Regions from separate parts of the Pseudomonas halotolerans genome, predicted to be linked through region 2. Evidence: predicted binding sites of a transcription regulator. Region 2 holds the regulator's gene; each other region holds the start of a gene.
What was found. The regulator sigma-54, encoded in region 2, starts transcription at its own class of promoters, with help from an activator protein. The targets are predictions, from matches to a motif close to ANTGGCATNNANNTTGCTNT.

Region 1 (4,816 bases), on a different contig from region 2:
TTGTAGAGCAGCTCCTTGTCCAGACGCTCCTTGATGTTACGGCTGGTCACGAACTTGCCTTCTTTACCGCAGAATGGCGAGTCGTTGACCTGGAAGGTCATGGAAACGGTTGGCTCGTCGACGGTCAACGGCTTCATCGCTTCGACGTTCAGTGGGTCGCACAGGGTGTCGGAGATGAACAGTTGCTCGAAGCCGCTGATGCAGACGATGTCGCCGGCAGCTGCTTCTTCAACGTCGATACGGTGCAGGCCGTGGTGACCCATCAGCTTGAGGATACGACCGTTGCGCTTCTTGCCATCGGCGTCGATCGCCACGACCGGCGTGTTCGGCTTGATGCGGCCACGGGCGATGCGGCCAACACCGATCACACCCAGGAAGCTGTTGTAGTCCAGAGCCGAGATTTGCATCTGGAACGGACCGTCACGGTCGACTTTCGGCGCAGGTACGTCGTCGACGATCGACTGGTACAGCGGGGTCATGTCTTCGGCCATGTTGGTGTGGTCCAGACCGGCAATACCGTTCAGGGCCGAGGCGTAGACGACTTTGAAGTCCAGCTGTTCTTCGGTGGCGCCGAGGTTGTCGAACAGGTCGAAAATCTGGTCCAGAACCCAGTCCGGACGCGCGCCTGGACGGTCAACCTTGTTGATGACCACGATCGGACGCAGGCCGGCTTCGAACGCCTTCTTGGTCACGAAACGGGTTTGCGGCATAGGGCCGTCCTGGGCATCGACCAGCAGCAGCACGGAGTCGACCATCGACATTACGCGCTCTACTTCACCACCGAAGTCGGCGTGGCCCGGGGTGTCCACGATGTTGATGTGGTAGCCATTCCAGTTGATGGCGGTGTTTTTCGCCAGGATGGTAATACCGCGCTCTTTTTCCTGGTCGTTGGAGTCCATCACGCGCTCGTCGTTGAGCTCGTTGCGCTCCAGGGTGCCGGATTGACGCAAGAGTTTGTCTACCAGGGTGGTCTTACCATGGTCAACGTGAGCAATGATGGCGATGTTGCGTAGATTTTCGATCACTTGTGTATCTCGATCAGAGGATTCGGTGTGCTGACAGGTCGTGGCAGCGATTTACGTTGAGTCCGACAAAGCCGTTACAGCCTGTCGGCGGCGTCGGGGGGCCGGTGACGCAGGCCACAGGCAAACAGCCCCGGGCACTTAGCTCGGTCGATAAACGCGCACATTGGCATGCCCCTCACTGAGCAAATGGTGGGCATGCAGGCGACTCATCACGCCTTTGTCGCAATACAACAGGTACTGGCGAGTAGGGTCCAGTTCCTTGAAACGCGCGTTCACTGCATAGAACGGCATCGTTTGTACCTCGATACCGGCGACACTCAGCGGGTCGTCTTCAGCGTCGTCCGGGTGACGGATGTCGATGATGATCTGACCGGCCAGCGCTTCGCCGACTTCTTCAATCTGTATGTCCTGGCCCAATTCGTCGATCACCCGATCGATTGGCACCAGCCTGGCGTTTTCGAGCGCACGCTCGAGCACCGCCATGTCGAATTCTTTCTCTTCATGCTCCACACGCCCGCGCTTGGCCGCCGTCTTCGGATTGACCGAGATGACCCCGCAGTATTCCGGCATGTGCCGGGCAAAATCGGCGGTGCCGATCGCGTTGGCCGTGTCGATGATGTCCTGCTTGTGGCTGGCGATCAGCGGGCGCAGTACCAGTTTTTCGGTCACGCAGTCGATCACTGACAGGTTCGGCAGCGTCTGGCTCGACACCTGGGAGATCGCCTCGCCGGTGACCAGCGCATCGATGTGCAACCGATCGGCGATGCTGGACGCGGCACGCAACATCATACGCTTCAAAATGACGCCCATATGACTGTTATCGACTTTGCCGAGAATCTCGCCCAGGACTTCCTCGAACGGTACGCTCACAAATAACACGCGTTGCGAGCTGCCATACTTCTTCCAGATGAAGTGCGCCACTTCCATTACGCCCAGTTCATGGGCGCGCCCGCCGAGATTGAAGAAGCAGAAATGGCTCATCAGCCCGCGACGCATGATCTGGTAGGCCGCGACCGTGGAATCGAAACCGCCGGACATCAGCACCAGGGTCTGCTCCAGCGAACCCAGCGGATACCCGCCAATGCTGTCGTGCTGACTGTGGATCACGAACAACCGTTGGTCGCGAATTTCGATGCGCACTTCAATTTGCGGGTCTTTCAATGAAATTCCGGCGGCGCCACACTGCTTGCGCAACTGGCTGCCGACGTATCTCTCCACGTCCATCGAGCTGAACGGGTGTTTGCCGGCGCGCTTGCAGCGCACCGAGAAAATCTTGCCGGCCAGGGCATCGCCATAATGCAGCTTGCACTTGGCGAGGATGTCGTCGAAATCCCCCAGCGGGTATTCGTCGACCTGCAGGAAATGCGCGATGCCCGGCATGCAGCTCAGGCGCTCGGTCATTTCCTTGAGGATCTTGGGTTCGCTGACGCGGGTTTCCAGCTCGAGGTTGTCCCACACGCCGTTCACCACCACAGCCGGGTCCAGATCGCGGAGCACGGCACGGATGTTCTTGGCCAACTGGCGGATGAAACGCATCCGTACCGGGCGGCTCTTGATGGTGATCTCGGGGAAGACTTTTACGATTAGTTTCATGAAAACAGCGCGCGAACGGCCAGCCGAAAAAGGGGGGCGCGGATTATAGCGGAAATTGCTCAAGGTTTAACCAGTTAATCTGCACTCCATTTTCCGCGCACCAAAACAGGTCACGACCCACAAGTCACGCCACATTGCAGTGCGCAATTGTTCGACAATCTGGGTTCCAAGGCTTTAAAAGCGTGGATTTGGTGCAAAAAACCCATGCTGGGGCACTGGCATGCAAATTGCTCCCTTGTGAGGCAGGTTGCCTTGGCAGAGTATTCGCGCCGGCATCACCCATATCTAAGGGCACACCATTACCCGCCCGAAGCCACCCGGAGGACATATGTCGAAGTCGGTTCAACTCATCAAAGATCATGACGTCAAGTGGATTGATCTGCGCTTCACTGACACCAAAGGCACTCAACATCACGTGACCATGCCGGCCCGTGATGCGCTGGACGACGAATTCTTTGAAATCGGGAAGATGTTCGACGGCTCCTCCATTTCTGGCTGGAAAGGCATCGAAGCCTCCGACATGATCCTGATGCCGGACGACGAAACGGCTGTCCTGGACCCGTTCACCGAAGAGCCGACCCTGATTCTGGTCTGCGACATCATCGAGCCGTCGACCATGCAAGGCTATGACCGCGACCCACGCGCCATCGCCCACCGCGCCGAGGAATACCTGAAGTCCACCGGTATCGGCGACACCGCTTTCTTCGGCCCTGAGCCTGAGTTCTTCATCTTCGACTCGGTCAAGTTCAAGTCCGACATCTCCGGCTCCATGTTCAAGATCTTCTCCGAGCAAGGCTCGTGGATGTCCGACCAGGACGTGGAAGGCGGCAACAAAGGCCACCGTCCAAGCATCAAAGGCGGCTACTTCCCGGTTCCACCGTTCGACCACGACCACGAAATCCGTACCTCCATGTGCAACGCACTGGAAGAGATGGGCCAGACCGTCGAAGTTCACCACCACGAAGTGGCGACTGCCGGCCAGAACGAAATCGGCGTGAAATTCAACACGCTGGTCAAGAAGGCTGACGAAGTACAGACCCTGAAGTACTGCGTACACAACGTTGCTGACGCCTACGGCCGCACCGCGACCTTCATGCCTAAGCCTCTGTACGGCGACAACGGTTCGGGCATGCACGTGCACATGTCGATCTCCAAAGACGGCAAGAACACTTTCGCAGGCGAAGGTTATGCCGGCCTGTCGGACACCGCCCTGTACTTCATCGGCGGTATCATCAAGCACGGTAAGGCCCTGAACGGCTTCACCAACCCGTCGACCAACTCCTACAAGCGTCTGGTACCAGGCTTTGAAGCGCCAGTGATGCTGGCCTACTCGGCTCGCAACCGTTCCGCCTCGATCCGTATTCCTTACGTCAACAGCCCTAAGGCTCGCCGTATCGAAGCCCGTTTCCCGGACCCGGCTGCCAACCCGTACCTGGCCTTCGCGGCACTGATGATGGCCGGTCTGGACGGTATCCAGAACAAGATCCACCCTGGCGATGCCGCCGACAAAAACCTGTATGACCTGCCGCCTGAAGAGGCCAAGGAAATTCCACAGGTGTGTGGCAGCCTGAAAGAAGCCCTGGAAGAGCTGGACAAGGGCCGTGCGTTCCTGACCAAGGGCGGCGTATTCAGCGATGACTTCATCGACGCTTACATCGCACTGAAAAGCGAAGAAGAAATCAAGGTTCGCACCTTCGTACACCCACTGGAATATGAGCTGTACTACAGCTGCTGATCCGGTAGCGTCGCCCCATGCGGCGTGAATAAAAAAGAGGCCTCCTTCGGGAGGCCTTTTTTATGGGCGCAGGTTACGTGCATGATTATCTGCGCCCTCCACTATTCGACGACGAGATCACCCATGACTTCCCGCCTTTCACTCTGCCTTGCGCTGTCTGCCGCGTTGTTGGGCTCCGCCGCCCAGGCCGCCACCGCACCCACCGCCCTCGCCCCACTGCTGGGCACCATAGGCGAGCGCCTGGCCATTGCCGACCAAGTCGCCTTGAGCAAGTGGGACAGCCGCAAACCGGTCGAAGACCGCCAGCGCGAACGCGAGGTGATCGCCGCCGCCGTCGCCCAGGCACCGGCTTACAAACTGAGCAGTGAAGCGGTAGAGGCGTTTTTCGGTGCACAAATAGAAGCCAACAAACTGGTGCAATACGCGCATCTGTCCGACTGGCAACTGCAAGGCAAAGCCCCGG
Region 2 (4,816 bases):
ACGATGCCCAACTGGACGACAAGAACGGTGTGGCCACCTACAAGGGTGACGTGATCATCACCCAAGGCTCGATGAAGGTCACCGGCAATACCGTGACCATCACTCGTACCCAGTCCGGCGATATCGACGTGGTGACCTCGGTGGGCAACCTGGCCTACTTCGAACAGATGCAAACCGCCGGCGACACCAAGCCAGTTCAAGGCTATGGGGTCACCATTCAGTACCACGCCGCCAAAGACCGCGTCGTGCTGATCGATCGCGCCAAGGTCATCGACAAGGACGGCAACACCACCCAGGGCGAGAAAATCGTCTACGACACGAACAAAAAGCTGGCCAGCGCCGGTCGTGCCACTGGCAGCAAGGTCACCGAGCAGCGTCCACGGATCGACATGGTCATCCAGCCGAAAAAGAAAACCGACGAGCAGAAGGCCCAGTAATGGCAACTCTGAAAGCTCAGCACCTGGCCAAGAGCTACAAGAGCCGTCAAGTCGTGCGTGATGTCAGCCTGTCCATCGACAGCGGCCAGATCGTCGGCCTGCTCGGCCCCAACGGTGCAGGCAAGACCACCTGTTTCTACATGATCGTCGGCCTGGTCCAGGCCGATCAGGGCCGCGTCCTGATCGACGACCTGGATGTCAGCCACCAGCCAATGCATGGCCGGGCGAAGGCCGGTATCGGCTATCTGCCGCAAGAAGCATCGATCTTCCGCAAACTGTCGGTTGCCGACAACATCATGGCGATCCTCGAGACCCGCAAGGAACTCGACAAGGCCGGCCGGCGCCAGGAGTTGGAAAGCCTGCTGCAGGAATTCCACATCAGCCACATCCGCGACAACCTGGGCATGAGTCTGTCCGGTGGCGAACGGCGCCGCGTGGAAATCGCTCGCGCCCTGGCCACCGCACCGAAATTCATCCTGCTGGACGAACCATTCGCCGGCGTGGACCCGATTTCGGTGGGCGATATCAAGCAGATCATCCACCACCTCAAGGCCAAGGGCATCGGCGTATTGATCACCGACCATAACGTACGCGAGACGCTGGATATCTGTGAAACCGCCTATATCGTCAATGACGGCCAGTTGATCGCCGAAGGCGACTCCGCGACCATCCTGGCCAATGAACTGGTCAAGGAAGTGTATTTGGGCCATGAATTCCGCCTGTAAGCGAAAAGTGTCTGGTCAATCGCCCCGGCGTCGCTAATTTTATTACGCGGCGCCCTAGGCAAACACTTCAGTTTCAGGCATATAATTTGCTTAAGTTTGGCGCTTCGGCGCCCTGTAGTGGATGGCGCATGTGCGCCGGCGAATAAGGTGTTAAGCCCCAGCCATGAAACCATCGCTAGTCTTGAGAATGGGCCAGCAGCTGACGATGACACCGCAGCTGCAACAGGCCATCCGCCTGCTCCAATTGTCGACCCTGGACCTGCAACAGGAAATCCAGGAGGCCCTGGAGTCCAATCCGATGCTCGAACGCCAGGAAGAAGGCGACGACTTCGACAACACCGATCCGCTGGCCGATAACGTCGAGCAAAAGACCAACACCGAAATCCCGGAACCGTCCTACCAGGAAACCGCCCCGACGGTGGACAACCTCGAGGATGGCGAATGGAATGAACGCATCCCTAACGACCTGCCCGTGGATACAGCCTGGGAAGACGTCTACCAGACCAGCGCCAGCAGCCTGCCCAGCAGCGATGACGACGAGTGGGACTTCACTACCCGCACCTCCACCGGCGAAAGCCTGCAGAGCCACTTGCTGTGGCAACTGAACCTGGCACCGATGTCCGACACCGATCGTCTGATTGCCGTGACCCTGATCGACTGCATCAACAATCAGGGCTACCTGGACGAGACGCTCGAAGAAATTCTCGAAGCTTTCGACCCGGAACTGGACATCGAGCTGGATGAGATCGAAGCCGTCCTGCACCGCATTCAGCAGTTCGAACCGGCCGGCATCGGCGCCCGCAACCTGGGCGAGTGCCTGTTGCTGCAACTGCGCCAGTTGCCCGCCAAGACACCTTGGCTGGCCGAAGCCAAGCGCCTGGTCACCGATTACATCGACTTGCTGGGCGGTCGCGACTACAGCCAGTTGATGCGTCGCATGAAGCTCAAGGAAGATGAACTGCGCCAGGTGATCGAACTGGTCCAGAGCCTCAACCCGCGCCCGGGCTCGCAGATCGAGTCCACCGAACCCGAATACGTGGTTCCCGACGTCATCGTGCGCAAGCACAACGACCGCTGGCTGGTGGAACTGAACCAGGATTCGATGCCCAAGTTGCGGGTCAACGCCCAGTACGCCGGCTTCGTAAAACGTGCCGACACCAGTGCTGACAACACCTTCATGCGCAACCAGTTGCAGGAAGCGCGCTGGTTCATCAAGAGCCTGCAAAGCCGCAACGAAACCCTGATGAAAGTAGCCACCCAGATCGTCGAACATCAGCGCGGCTTCCTGGAGTACGGCGACGAAGCGATGAAACCGTTGGTCCTGCACGACATTGCCGAGGCAGTGGGCATGCACGAGTCGACCATTTCGCGGGTGACCACCCAGAAATTCATGCATACCCCCCGGGGCATCTATGAGCTGAAATACTTTTTCTCCAGCCACGTCAGCACCTCCGAAGGCGGTGAATGCTCGTCCACAGCCATCCGTGCGATCATCAAAAAACTGGTGGCTGCGGAAAATCAGAAAAAGCCGTTGAGTGACAGCAAGATCGCTGGTTTACTGGAGGCACAAGGCATTCAGGTGGCCCGCCGTACCGTCGCCAAATACCGCGAATCCCTCGGGATCGCACCTTCGAGCGAACGCAAGCGGTTGATGTAACAGGCCACGCCACAGCGTTCCAGTGGCAGGCATTTCTGCCTGCCGCTTTATGCACTGGCAACGAAGGAGAAGCTGTATGCAAGTCAACATCAGTGGACACCAACTGGAAGTGACCGAACCTCTGCGCGAATACATCGGCGAAAAACTCGAACGATTGGAGAGGCATTTCGACAAGATCACCAACGTGCAAGTCACGATGAACGTCGAAAAGCTGCTGCAGAAAATCGAAGCCACGTTGCATATCCCCGGCGGAGAAGTGGTTGCCAACGCTGCGCATGAAGACATGTATGCCGCCATCGACCTGCTGACCGACAAGCTGGATCGCCAACTCAAAAAGCATAAGGAAAAGACCCAGAGCCTCCTCCAGGGCGCGACCGGTCGTTAACCCCCCTAATCCATGATCCGACTAGAATCCATCCTGACCCCCGGCCGTTCCCAGGTGAACGTGCCGGGTGGCAGCAAAAAGAAAGCCCTCGAACAAATTGCCAACCTGATCCACCGCGAGGTCCCGGGTCTGGAAATGCAGGACGTCTTCGAGGCCCTGTTTGCCCGTGAAAAACTGGGCTCCACCGGCTTTGGCAACGGTATCGCCATTCCTCATTGCCGCCTCAAGGCCTGTACAGCGCCGATCAGTGCGCTGCTGCACCTTGAAGCCCCCATAGATTTCGATGCCATCGACGGCGAACCGGTCGACCTGCTGTTTGTACTGCTGGTACCGGAAGCGGCGACCGATGCGCACCTTGAGCTGCTGCGCCAGATCGCCAGCATGCTGGACCGCAAGGAAGTGCGCGAGAAATTGCGCAGCGCGCCGAGCAACCAAGCCTTGTATCAGGTTGTCCTGGACGAGCAGAACGGTCATTAAACATGCGCATGATCATTGTCAGCGGACGCTCCGGCTCCGGTAAAAGCACGGCGCTAAACGTGCTTGAGGACAGCGGCTACTACTGCATCGACAACCTGCCGGCCGGCCTGCTGCCGGAACTGGCCGAGCGCGCCCTGATCCATACCGAACTGGCGCAACCGCTGGTGGCGGTCTCCATCGACGCACGTAATCTGCCGAGCCACCTGTCGCGGTTCCCGGAACTGCTGGCGGAAGTGCGCAATCGGCATATCCAGTGCGACGTGCTGTATCTGGATGCCGACGAGGAAACGCTGCTCAAGCGCTTCTCCGAAACCCGTCGGCGTCACCCCCTGAGCAACGCAAGCCGCTCCCTGGCCGAAGCCATCCATGACGAGAGCCAACTGCTGGGGCCGATCGCCGACCTGGCGGACCTGAAGGTCAACACCACCCACCTGAACCTGTATCAACTGCGCGACACCATCAAGTTACGCCTGCTGAACCAGCCGGAACCGGGTACGGCGTTTCTGGTGGAATCGTTCGGTTTCAAGCGCGGAATGCCGGTAGACGCCGACCTGGTGTTCGATGTGCGCTGCCTGCCCAATCCTTATTGGAAACCGGAACTGCGCGAACAATCGGGGCTCGACCAGCCGGTGATCGACTACCTGGCCGCCCAGCCGGATGTCGAGGAAATGTACCAGGACATCTCCAGCTACCTGCTCAAATGGCTGCCGCGCTTTGCCGCGAGCAACCGCGCCTATGTCACGATTGCCATTGGCTGCACCGGTGGCCATCACCGCTCCGTCTACCTGACCGAACGTTTGGGTCAGCTCCTGCAACAGTCCCTGAAGAACGTCCAGGTTCGCCACCGCGACCTCAGCTAAAGGATTCACATCGCGATGCCTGCTCTGGAAATTGAAATCATCAACAAGCTGGGCTTGCATGCCCGCGCGTCAGCCAAGTTCGTCGGTGTGGCCGGTCAGTTTCCTTGTGAGATCAGCGTGGGCCGTGATCCTGAGAAGATGGTCAACGGCAAAAGCATCATGGCGATGATGATGCTGGCCGCCGGCCAAGGCACCAAAATCCATCTGCGAACCGAAGGTGAACAGGAGCAGGAGGCGATGGATGCGCTGGCGGCGCTGATCAACAACTACTTTGA
Region 3 (4,816 bases), on a different contig from region 2:
TCAGGTGCAGGTCGATGCGGTCCAGTAAGGGCCCGGAGAGTTTGTTGCGGTAGCGCTGCACCATGTCTGGCGTGCAGGAGCATCGGCCGCTGGCCTCGCCAAGGTATCCACAGGGGCAGGGATTCATCGCCGCCACCAGTTGGAAGCGCGCCGGAAAGCGCACCCGGTCACGGGCGCGCGAAACCACAATGTGGCCCGATTCCAGTGGCTCCCTCAAGACCTCAAGAACCTTGCGGTCGAACTCCGGCAGTTCATCGAGAAACAGCACGCCATGGTGGGCGAGGGTGATTTCCCCGGGTTGCGGTTTTGAGCCGCCACCCACCAGCGCCGGGCCGGACGCCGAGTGATGTGGTTGGCGAAACGGGCGCTGTGGCCAATGGCTCAACGGCACGCAACTGGCCACCGACTGGATCGCGGCGACCTCCAGGGCCTCACATTCAGCCAGTGGCGGCAACAATCCCGGTAAACGGCTCGCCAGCAGTGTCTTGCCGGTGCCTGGTGGCCCGCTTAACAACAGGTTATGCGCCCCCGCAGCGGCAATCAGCAATGCGCGCTTGGCCCCGACCTGGCCTTGTACCTCATTCAGGTCGGGATAGGGCTTGCTCGCCGAGAGCAATCCATTGGAAGCATAAGGCTGCACAGGGGTGTGGCCGTTGAAGTGCGCCACCGCTTCGAGCAAATGATCCACGGCGATCACCTTCAGCCCCGACGCCAGGCAGGCTTCCTCGGCATTCGCCCGCGGCACCAGCAGTGTACGCCCGGCCTTGCGCGCGGCCAGCGCCGCGGGCAACACACCGCGCACCGGGCGCACCGCGCCGGACAACGCCAGCTCGCCGAGGCATTCCACATCGTCCAGCATCAGGGTCGGCACTTGTACGCTGGCCGCCAGGATCCCCAGGGCAATCGCCAGGTCGAACCGCCCGCCGTCCTTCGGCAGATCCGCTGGCGCCAGGTTCAGCGTGATGCGACGCGCCGGGAAATTCAGGCCCGAATTGATGATCGCGCTGCGCACCCTGTCCTTGCTTTCCTTCACTGCCGCTTCAGGCAAACCGACCATCGTCAGCGACGGCAAGCCATTGGCCAGATGGACTTCAACGGTAACGGCAGGAGCCTCCACCCCCACTTGGGCGCGGCTATGGACAATGGCGAGCGACATGCAATCGTTCCTTGAGTGAATAAGGGGCCGCGTCCTGCGGCTCTTGAAGGTTAGTCGTGGGGGAGATCCTGGGCGCGGAATTTGAATGAGGGAATTTTGGCAGGATGTTGCGGGGTGTGGCTGAGGCCAGCCTGCATCCACTGTTGGCGAAAAGCCTTACTCGGCGTTAGCGCCAAGCTTGGCTTCCAACTCCGCCACCTTCGCCTCCAGACTCTCCAACCGCGCCCGGGTCCGGGCCAGTACGACCATCTGGCTGTCGAATTCTTCCCGGCTCACCAGGTCCAGCTTGCTGAAGCCGCTTTGCAGCAGTGCCTTGAACTGGCTTTCTATTTCGCTTTTGGGCAGTGGCGTGTCGCCGCTCAAAAGGCGGGAGGCATGGCCGCTCAGGGCGTCGAGGAGGTCTTTGGGCGCAAGCATGGCAGGTGTCCTGAAAACGATGAGGGCAGTGTATCACGCAGCGTCTATATTCAATTGGCGAGCAAGGAGTGCACGCTTTTCGCGCACTGGACCGGGCATCGTCGCACTGTTGTTGTGCGTAATGTTCCGGTTCGGGGTGCGGCGCAAGCCGGCACAGTGGATAAGAGGCTGAAATCAGAAGGTTTGGGCACAGATGGCAAGGTTTCTGCTTAGTGGCTGATGACCCATGCACTGATGCAGTCGCTGTGACGAATGCAGTGCAGCCGACGAGGCGGGGAGCTTCGTCAGAGTGGTTAGCTGGCACCGGTCGGGCAACTTGGGCCGACGATGCGTTACAAAGCCAGGCACTGCGCTTAGACTTGAGTCGGGTTTGTTTTCCTGGGGCAAGTCCACCAATTCGGGAGAAAGTTTCATGAAGCTAGTCACTGCCATCATCAAGCCGTTCAAGTTGGACGACGTGCGCGAGTCGCTGTCCGAAATCGGCGTGCAGGGCATTACCGTTACTGAGGTCAAAGGCTTCGGTCGGCAGAAAGGTCATACCGAGCTGTATCGCGGCGCGGAATACGTGGTTGATTTCCTGCCCAAGGTGAAGATCGATGTCGCCATTGACGACAAGGATCTGGACCGGGTTATCGAAGCGATCACCAAAGCCGCCAACACCGGCAAGATCGGTGACGGCAAGATCTTTGTGGTCAATCTGGAACAGGCTATTCGCATCCGTACCGGCGAAACCGATACCGACGCTATCTAAGCCGCCAAACCCAACGCCCCAGGAGAAAACAATATGACTCTGCGTAAATTCGCAGGGCTAGGAGCCCTGTTGTCCTTCGTAACGCCTGGCCTGGCCATGGCAGAAGAAGCGGCAGCCCCAGTCCTGAACTCCGGCGACACAGCCTGGATGCTCACTGCCACCATTCTTGTACTGTTCATGACCATTCCCGGCCTGGCGCTGTTCTACGGCGGTATGGTTCGGTCGAAAAACATTCTGTCGGTGATGATGCAATGCTTTGCCATCACCGGCCTGATCAGCATCCTGTGGGTCATTTATGGCTACAGCATCGCGTTCGACACCACGGGAATGGAGCAGGGCGTCGTCAACTTCAATTCGTTCGTCGGCGGTCTGAACAAGGCATTCCTGGCGGGCCTCACCCCCGCTAGCCTGACGGGCCTGTTCCCTGAAGCGGTGTTCATCACCTTCCAGATGACGTTCGCCATCATCACTCCGGCCCTGATCGTTGGTGCCTTTGCCGAGCGGATGAAGTTTTCCGCGATGCTGATCTTCATGGGCGTGTGGTTCACCCTGGTTTATGCACCGATTGCGCACATGGTCTGGTCCGGCAACGGCGGCCTGATGTGGGACTGGGGCGTGCTGGACTTCGCTGGCGGCACCGTGGTGCATATCAATGCCGGTATTGCTGGCCTGGTGGCGTGCCTGGTACTGGGCAAGCGCAAAGGCTTCCCGACTACGCCGATGGCGCCGCATAACCTGGGTTACACCTTGATGGGCGCGGCCATGCTGTGGGTAGGCTGGTTCGGCTTCAACGCCGGTTCCGCCATCGCGGCCAACGGCACCGCCGGTATGGCAATGCTGGTGACCCAGATTGCAACCGCTGCTGCGGCGTTGGGCTGGATGTTCGCCGAGTGGATCACCCACGGTAAGCCAAGCGCACTGGGCATTGCCTCGGGTGTGGTGGCGGGTCTGGTTGCGATTACGCCGGCTGCCGGCACCGTGGGCCCGATGGGCGCCCTGGTCATCGGCTTGGCGGCGGGCGTGGTGTGCTTCTTCTGCGCCACGACCCTCAAGCGCAAAATGGGCTATGACGACTCCCTGGACGCCTTCGGCGTGCACGGCATCGGCGGTATCCTGGGCGCGATCCTGACCGGTGTGTTCGCAGCGCCGGCCCTGGGTGGCTTCGGCACCGTGACCGATATCGGCGCGCAAGTGTGGATTCAGCTCAAGGGTGTAGGCTTCACGGTGATCTACACCGCGATCGTCACCTTCATCATCCTCAAGGTCCTGGACGCTGTCATGGGCCTGCGTGTCTCCGAGGAAGAAGAGGCGGTCGGCCTGGATCTGGCCCAGCACAACGAACGTGGCTACAATCTGTAAGCACACGCAATAAAAAAATGCCCGGTTCGCCGGGCATTTTTTTGTCTGGAATTTGTCATTGCTCACAGGAAGGGCCGGTTTTTCCGACGTCTTTTGTTATGGACGCGACATGGGTTTTTCTACGGCCATAGGCTTACACCAAAGCAGGCGTATTAGGCCCTTTGTTTTTTCCCAGAGCGCGCTAGAATGCGCGCCGAACGTGCGGAGATCTGTATGTGGCAACAGACGCTGATAACCCTGCGGGCAAGGCCTCGGGGCTTTCATCTGGTAACGGACGAGTTGCTCGCCGGCCTGCCTGAACTCCGGGCATGTCGTGTCGGTCTGTTGCATCTGTGGCTGCAGCATACCTCGGCCTCGTTGACCATCAACGAGAACGCCGATCCGGCGGTACGTCGAGACTTCGAACGATTTTTCAATCGGCTGATCCCACAAGGAACCGCCGATTATGAGCACAACGACGAAGGCCTGGACGACCTCCCGGCGCACTTCAAGGCCAGCGTGCTGGGGTGTCAGCTGAGTCTGCCGGTCACGGCGGGACGGTTGGCATTGGGTACCTGGCAAGGTGTTTATCTGGGCGAGCACCGTGATCATGGCGGTGCTCGTAAGGTCCTCGCCACTTTGTACGGTGATGGGGCGTAACCGCTGATTGCCGGCGGATGTTGAATTTTTTCTGGCAGCCTTCGACAGACGGCGAAGCTGGGCTATAACTAATCTGCTTTTCGCAAGTCATGAGGTAGAACATGAGCGACGATGATCTGGAAAACGACGACCTCGAAGTCGGTGACGAAGACGAGGCCGAAGAAGGCCTGGAAGCGGCGGCTGAAGACGTCGCCGACGATGATGGGGCCGATGTACCGGCGCCAACCGCCAAAGGCAAGGCCAAAGCGGCGGTGTCGGTCGACGAGTTGCCGAGCGTAGAGGCCAAGAACAAGGAGCGTGATGCGCTCGCCAAGGCCATGGAGGAGTTCCTGGCCAGAGGCGGTAAAGTGCAGGAAGTGGAGGCCAACGTTGTTGCGGATCCGCCCAAGAAACCGGACAACAAGTACGGCAGCCGCCCGATCTGAGCATCTGCTTCTTGCTTGCTGAAAAAGCCCGCCGTCGCTGCGGGCTTTTTCATGGGCGTGATTCTATTT

Region 1: the regulator sigma-54 is predicted to act here: its motif matches at 2,833-2,852, upstream of glnA (type I glutamate--ammonia ligase).
Region 3: the regulator sigma-54 is predicted to act here: its motif matches at 1,766-1,785, upstream of glnK (P-II family nitrogen regulator).

Annotation. Positions count from the first base shown of each region.
Region 1 is NZ_JBCNTJ010000006.1:291,180-295,995, forward strand. It holds gene typA (translational GTPase TypA) at 1-1,025, opposite strand, end outside; gene thiI (tRNA uracil 4-sulfurtransferase ThiI) at 1,164-2,618, opposite strand; gene glnA (type I glutamate--ammonia ligase) at 2,947-4,353, shown strand; gene AAIS01_RS11360 (chorismate mutase) at 4,477-4,816, shown strand, end outside.
Region 2 is NZ_JBCNTJ010000013.1:91,633-96,448, reverse strand. It holds gene lptA (lipopolysaccharide transport periplasmic protein LptA) at 1-437, shown strand, start outside; gene lptB (LPS export ABC transporter ATP-binding protein) at 437-1,162, shown strand; gene AAIS01_RS17870 (RNA polymerase factor sigma-54) at 1,326-2,819, shown strand; gene hpf (ribosome hibernation-promoting factor, HPF/YfiA family) at 2,896-3,204, shown strand; gene ptsN (PTS IIA-like nitrogen regulatory protein PtsN) at 3,217-3,681, shown strand; gene rapZ (RNase adapter RapZ) at 3,684-4,541, shown strand; gene AAIS01_RS17850 (HPr family phosphocarrier protein) at 4,557-4,816, shown strand, end outside.
Region 3 is NZ_JBCNTJ010000007.1:52,190-57,005, forward strand. It holds gene AAIS01_RS11625 (YifB family Mg chelatase-like AAA ATPase) at 1-1,156, opposite strand, end outside; gene AAIS01_RS11630 (accessory factor UbiK family protein) at 1,313-1,573, opposite strand; gene glnK (P-II family nitrogen regulator) at 1,986-2,324, shown strand; gene AAIS01_RS11640 (ammonium transporter) at 2,358-3,683, shown strand; gene AAIS01_RS11645 (secondary thiamine-phosphate synthase enzyme YjbQ) at 3,897-4,322, shown strand; gene sutA (transcriptional regulator SutA) at 4,424-4,747, shown strand.